Regions from separate parts of the Streptomyces sp. NRRL S-920 genome, predicted to be linked through region 2. Evidence: predicted binding sites of a transcription regulator. Region 2 holds the regulator's gene; the other holds the start of a gene.
What was found. Region 2 encodes HspR, which represses chaperone genes until heat shock. Its sites were predicted from a motif close to TTGAGNNNNNNNNNCTCAA; they were not measured.
Positions count from the first base shown of each region.

Region 1: the regulator HspR is predicted to act here: its motif matches at 1,559-1,577, upstream of lon (endopeptidase La).

Region 1 covers NZ_JODF01000050.1:30,534-33,936, reverse strand. Annotated here, with positions in the region: gene lon (endopeptidase La) at 1-1,536, opposite strand, end outside; gene IG54_RS0128395 (methyltransferase) at 1,778-2,791, shown strand; gene IG54_RS0128390 (rhomboid-like protein) at 2,837-3,403, opposite strand, start outside.
Region 2 covers NZ_JODF01000040.1:30,643-34,045, forward strand. Annotated here, with positions in the region: gene IG54_RS0125430 (helix-turn-helix transcriptional regulator) at 1-390, shown strand, start outside; gene IG54_RS0125435 (helix-turn-helix domain-containing protein) at 414-1,154, shown strand; gene IG54_RS0125440 (hypothetical protein) at 1,117-1,668, opposite strand; gene IG54_RS0125445 (heat shock protein transcriptional repressor HspR) at 1,791-2,252, opposite strand; gene dnaJ (molecular chaperone DnaJ) at 2,254-3,403, opposite strand, start outside.

The DNA of each region.
Region 1 (3,403 bases), on a different contig from region 2:
CTTCTCGTCCTCGGTGTAGCCGTCGAGCCGGACCAGCTCCATGCGGTCGAGCAGGGCCTCGGGGATGGCTTCGAGGACGTTCGCCGTCGCCAGGAAGACGACGTCGCTCAGGTCCAGCTCCACCTCCAGGTAGTGGTCCCGGAAGGTGTGGTTCTGCGCCGGGTCGAGGACTTCGAGGAGGGCGGCGGCCGGGTCGCCGCGGAAGTCCGAGCCCACCTTGTCGATCTCGTCCAGGAGCACGACCGGGTTCATGGACCCGGCCTCCTTGATGGCCCGCACGATCCGCCCGGGCAGCGCCCCCACGTACGTACGGCGGTGTCCGCGGATCTCCGCCTCGTCGCGTACGCCACCGAGCGCGACCCGCACGAACTTGCGGCCCATGGCGTGCGCGACGGACTCGCCGAGCGAGGTCTTGCCGACGCCGGGCGGGCCGACGAGGGCGAGTACGGCGCCGCCGCGGCGCCCGCCGACGACCCCGAGGCCGCGGTCGGAGCGGCGCTTGCGGACCGCGAGGTACTCGGTGATGCGCTCCTTCACGTCCTGGAGCCCGGCGTGCTCGGCGTCGAGGATCTCCTGGGCGCCCTTGATGTCGTACTCGTCCTCGGTGCGTTCGTTCCAGGGCAGTTCGAGGACGGTGTCCAGCCAGGTGCGGATCCACGAGCCCTCGGGCGACTGGTCGCTGGCGCGCGCCAGCTTGTCGACCTCCTTGAGGGCGGCCTCGCGGACCTTCTCCGGCAGGTCGGCGGCCTCGACGCGGGCGCGGTAGTCGTCGGACTCCTCGCCCTCCTTCTCGCCGTTGATCTCGCGCAGCTCCTTGCGTACGGCGTCCAGCTGGCGGCGCAGCAGGAACTCGCGCTGCTGCTTGTCCACGCCCTCCTGCACGTCCTTGGCGATGGACTCGGCGACGTCCTGCTCGGCGAGGTGCTCGCGCAGCTGCTCGGTGGCGAGCTTGAGGCGGGCGACCGGGTCCTCGGTCTCCAGCAGCTCGATCTTCTGCTGGGTGGTCAGGAAGGGCGAGTAGCCGGAGTTGTCGGCGAGGGCGGAGACGTCGTCGATCTGCGTGACGCGGTCGACGACCTGCCAGGCGCCGCGCTTCTTCAGCCAGCTGGTGGCGAGCGCCTTGTACTCCTTGACCAGCTCGGCGACGGCGCCCGGCAGCGGCTCGGGGGCGGCGTCCTCGACCTGCTGCCCCTCGACCCACAGGGCGGCGCCGGGCCCGGTCGTACCGGCGCCGATGCGCACGCGCCCCCGGCCGCGGATGAGGGCACCGGGGTCGCCGTCGGAGAGTCGTCCGACCTGCTCGACGGTGCCGAGGACGCCGGTCGCCGCGTACGTCCCGTCGATGCGCGGAACAAGCAGCACCTTCGGCTTGCTGTCGCCCTCGGAGCGGGCCGCGGCCTGCGCGGCCTCCACCGCGGCGCGCACCTCCGCGTCGGAGAGGTCGAAGGGGACCACCATGCCGGGCAGGACCACCTCGTCGTCGAGCGGCAGCACAGGCAGAGTGAGCGATGTGTACGAGGTGGACTCAGTAGCCATGATCTCCCTTTCGGCATTCAAGTTGAGCTGTATCGACTCAATGCTTATGAGCGCCTCAATGTTCCCCAAGGGCTGTTCGCTCTGAGCGATCACCGGTCACCCGCCCGTGGCGGTGGCGACGCCCCCTGTACGGACCGGCGTTCGGTGAGGAACGTGGACGCTCCGACTCTCACGGAGGAGACCCACGGTGGACACACCCGAGAACAGCGACGGCCCGGTGGACCCGGCAGCGGCGGACGCGATGGCGGACCAGGTGGCCGGCGCCGCCGGTCAGCTCATGGAGATCGCGCTGGGGCACCTCCTCTCGGCGGCGCTGCGCACGGCCGCACGCTGCCGGATCGCCGACCATCTGGCACCGGGCCCCCGCACCGCCGAGGAGCTGGCGGAGCTGACCGGCACGCACGCCGGGCACCTGCGACGCGTCCTGCGCTATCTCGCCACGCGCGGCGTCTTCCGCGAGGACGAGGCAGGCGCGTTCCACCTCACTCCCCTCGGGGACGCGCTGCGCACGGACGCCCCCTATTCGCAGCACGGCGCGGTCGTGATGCTGACCGACGCGGCGTTCCGGCGGACCTCCGCGGGTCTGGAGGAGGCCGTGCGCGAGGAGGGCGCCTCCTTCGAGCGGGTCTTCGGGCAGCCGTTCTTCGCGTATCTGGCCGGGGACCCCGCGCTGCGGGAACTGTTCGACGCCGGCATGACCTCGCTCTCGGCCCCCGTCGACGCGGTGGTGGCCGGGACGTACCCGTTCCCCGCGAAGGGCACGGTGGTGGACGTCGGCGGCGGGCGCGGCGGCCTCCTGCGGGCGGTCCTGCGCGGGCGGCCGGGCCTGACCGGGGTCCTCTTCGACCAGACCCCGGCGGTCAGTACGCACGTCCTGAGCGGGGACGAGGCGGTGCGGGGCCGCTGGAGCGCCGAGTCGGGCGACTTCTTCACGGGCGTCCCCAAGGGCGGCGACCTGTACGTCCTCAAGCACGTCCTGCACGACTGGCCGGACGAGGCCTGCCTGCGGATCCTGCGCAACTGCCGTACGGCGATGGCGCCGGACGGCCGCCTCCTGATCGTCGAGTCCGTCCTGCCCGCGGGCAACGACCCGCACCCCGGCAAGGCGATGGACGTCGCGATGGCGGCGATCGTGGACGGTCAGGAGCGTACGGAGGCGGAGTTCGCCGCGCTGCTCTCCCGGGCCGGGTTCGAGCTGACGCGGGTTTTGCCGACGGCGGCGTTCCCGTCGGTGGTGGAGGCGGTGCCCGCGTGACGAGCCCGGTCGCAGTACGGAGGCGCCCTCAGTGCCGAGGCGCTTTCAGGGGCGGCCCGCCAAGGACCGGCGTCCGCGGCGGATCAGCGGCCAGCTGGAGACGCCGATCACGAGCGCCAGGAGGTGGCCCCAGTTCGTCATCGGGTCGGTGAACGCGATCAGCTCCTCGACCAGCATCCAGCCGAAGCCCGCCAGCACCGCCCACCGCAGACACGGCGTGAGCAGTCCCGCGAGCGCGCCGACGCTGGCGGCCACCCCGAAGCTGATGCCGTAGTCGAGGCGGTGCAGCGAGCTGTCGGGCAGATGGCCCGCGAGGACGGAGAGCCCGACCGGGACCTCCGTGGCGAGGGTCGCGACGACGTGACCGAGCAGGAACACCCCGGCCGTGCGCAGACCCCCGATGCGGCGCTCCAGCGCGGTGAGGACCAGCAGGAAGCCGACGGCGTACGGCGATGTGATGCCGCCCGCGATCCACAGGGCGCTGGCGACGAGGACGAGGACGGGGCTGTGCGCGAGGTGGGCGACGTCGGTGCTGGACCCCCGGAGCAGCGCGTCGACGACCTCCGGATCGGCGTACTGGCTGAGGAGCGAGGTGGCGGCGAGGATGAGCGC
Region 2 (3,403 bases):
CTGATCGACCGGCTGATGATCTTCGACCGCACGGTCGCGCTCATCCCGGCCCGCGAGGACCGCCAAGTCGCGCTGGAACTGCGCCACCCCGGCATCGTCGAGTACCTCGCCAAGGTCTTCGAACACGAGTGGAGCCGGGCGACCCCGCTCCTCGACGAGGTGCCGTACGCCCCCTCCACCGACGGGATAACCGGCGTCCAGCGCTCCATCGCCAAGCTGCTCATCGAAGGCCACGTCGACGAGGCCATCGCCCGCCGCCTCGGCATGAACGTCCGCACCTGCCGCGCCCATATCGCCAAGATCGCCGCGGCCCTCGGCAGCGGAAGCCGCGCCCAACTCGGCTACCTCATCGCCCAGTCGGGGATCCTGGACCAGAACCGCACGCAGTGAGCGCGGAGCAGGAGGGAGCCCGTATGGCAGGCCGACGCGCACGCGAAGCGCGGTTGCCCTCCGCCACGGACACCCCCGCGGCCACCTCCGCGAACACCCCCAGGGACGCCCCCGCGGTCGCCGTCCTCGACGGTCTCGACCGCATCAACTCGGCCATCGACCAGGCCATGAACGACGTCACGGAGGAGTTCCTCGCCATCCAGCCCGGCGGCACCCGCCCGCCCGAGACGCTGGCCGAGGCCTTCCCCAGGGACCAGGCCCTGCTCGGCCGGGGCTGCCGGATGCGGACCCTCTACCAGCACACGACGCGCCACTCCCTGCCCGTACTCGCCTACTTCGAGCAGCTCGACGGCGACGCCGAGGCCCGCACCCTGGACGAGGTGACCGACCGCCTCTTCGTCTTCGACCGGACCGTCGCGTTCATCCCGGCGAGCAGGGACCGCAGCATCGCCTTGGAAGTGCGCCAACCGGCCCTCGTCGAGTACTTCGCCACCACCTTCTGGCGGCTGTGGCGCCTGGCCACCCCCATGTGGCCCCAGGCCGCCCCGCAGGTCTCGGAAGGCGGTGTCACGCCCCGCCAGCGCGCCATAGCGGCCCTCCTCGTCGAAGGCCTCACCGACGCCGAGATAGCCGACCGCCTCGGCATGAACATCCGCACCGCCCGGGTCCACATAGCCAAACTCGCCGCCACCCTCGGCAGCGAGAGCCGCGCCCAGCTCGGCTACCTCATCGGTCAGTCAGGTCTTCTCGACCGCGCTCAGTAGCGCCCGCCACCGCCAGCCACTCCCGCAGCAGCGCCTCCCGCGCGGCCGCCCGCGGCGAGCCGCCCTCGTGCCGCCGCCCCCACTCCGCCATCGCCGCCAGCGTCGTCAGGAGCGTGCCCGCGCCCTCCGTGAGGCGGGTCAGGAGGGCTCGGGAGAGGTCGTACTCCGCGGGGGAGTAGCCGACCGCCGCTGCCGTGTACGCCGTCAGTTCCGTGTCGTCGGCGCCGTCGGGGCCGCTCACGCGGACCGTCATCGTGGGAGCCCCGTCCGTACCGCCCAAGCCGACCGTCAGGACCATGTCGACGGCCGCGCCCAGATGGCGCTTGAGGGACTTCACCGGCACGTCGTCGACCATCAGGGAACGCACGTCCTCCCATGGCCAGAACTCGTCCTGCTTGTCACCGAGAGCCACCACGCCCTCCGGGGTCAGGCGCACCCCCGGAGCGAGGCCGGACGGCTTCGCTCCCACGTACACATCGCCCTCGGCTATCCAGAACAGTCCCACCATGGCCATGCCGAACTACCCACTTCCCCCAGTACCGACAATCACTTCAGGTCGTCAGACGCAACGCGCGTCGGGGCCGGGAGGTTCCCACCTCCCGGCCCCGACGGGCGTCCCGCACAGAGATCGCCGAGCTACTCCGTCGCCCTCTTGGGACGCCAGACCACCAGCGCGCTCGCCTGCTGCACGTCCTGGTAGGGGACGAGGTCGCGGCGGTACGAGGCGTGCACCGCCGCTTCACGTTGCTGCATGGCGGCGGCGGCTCCCTCCACGGCCGCGGACAGCTCCGCGACGCGCGACTGGAGCGCGGCGACCTGGTTCTCCAGCTCGATGATGCGCTTGATGCCGGCGAGGTTGATGCCCTCCTCCTGCGACAACTGCTGCACGGTGCGCAGCAGTTCGATGTCGCGGGCGGAGTAGCGGCGGCCGCGGCCCGCGGTGCGGTCCGGGGAGACCAGACCCAGGCGGTCGTACTGGCGCAGGGTCTGCGGGTGGAGGCCGCTCAGCTGGGCGGCCACCGAGATGACGTACACCGGCGTCTCATCGGTGAGTTGGTACGCGCTACTGAAACCGGACTGTCGACGACGGCCGTCCATCTCATGCTCCCTTCGCGGCCTGGAACAACTCTGCGCGCGGGTCGTCGCCCGCGGTCGCCTCGCGGTAGGACTCCAGGGCTTCCCTCGCCTCGTCCGACAGGGATGCCGGGACCGACACCTCCACCGTCACGAGCAGGTCGCCCCTGGTGCCGTCCTTGCGGACCGCGCCCTTGCCGCGGGCCCGCATCGTACGGCCGTTGGGGGTGCCCGCGGGCAGCTTGAGGGTGACGGCGGGTCCGCCCAGGGTCGGCACCTTGACCTCGCCGCCCAGTGCCGCCTCCGGGTACGTCACCGGCACCGTGACCGTGAGGTTGTCGCCCTTGCGGCCGAAGACCGGGTGGGTGTCGACGTGCACCACCACGTAGAGGTCACCGGCCGGGCCGCCCCGCTCGCCGGGCGCGCCCTTGCCGCGGAGCCTGATCCGCTGGCCGTCGCTCACCCCCGCGGGGATCCGCACCTGCATGGTGCGGGACGACTTCGCGCGTCCCGAACCGGCGCAGACCTCGCACGGGTCCTGGGCGATGAGGCCCCGGCCCTTGCAGTCGACGCACGGGTCGGTCAGCGAGAAACCGCCACCGCCGCCGCGCGAGACCTGGCCCGTGCCGACGCAGGTCGGGCACACGCGCGGCGTGCCGTTCTTGTCGCCGGTGCCGGAACAGGCCTTGCAGGCGGCCTGGGAGGACATGCGGAGCGGCACCGTCGCGCCGTCCACCGCCTCCGTGAAGCTCAGCGTGACCTCGGACTCGATGTCCTGGCCGCGCCTCGGCTGCGTACGCGTGCCGGAACCGGCACCCGCGCCGCCGCGGTTGAACAGGCCCCCGAAGACGTCACCGAGGCCGCCCCCGAAGCCGCCGCCGGCCGCTCCACCGCCACCCGGGGCGCCGCCTCCGAAGAGGTCGCCCAGGTCGAAGTTGAACGAACCGCCGCCGCCTCCGGGGCCCTGCCGGAATCCGCCGTTGCCGAAGAGAGCACGCGCTTCGTCGTACTCCTTGCGCTTCTTGGGGTCCCCGAGGATGTCATTCGCCTCGGAGATCTCCTTGAAGCGCTCCTCCGCCTTGGCATTGCCCGTGTTGGCGTCCGGGTGGTTCTCGCGGGCGAGCTTCCGGTACGCCTTCTTGATCTCGGCCTCGGTGGCGTCCTTGGGGACGCCG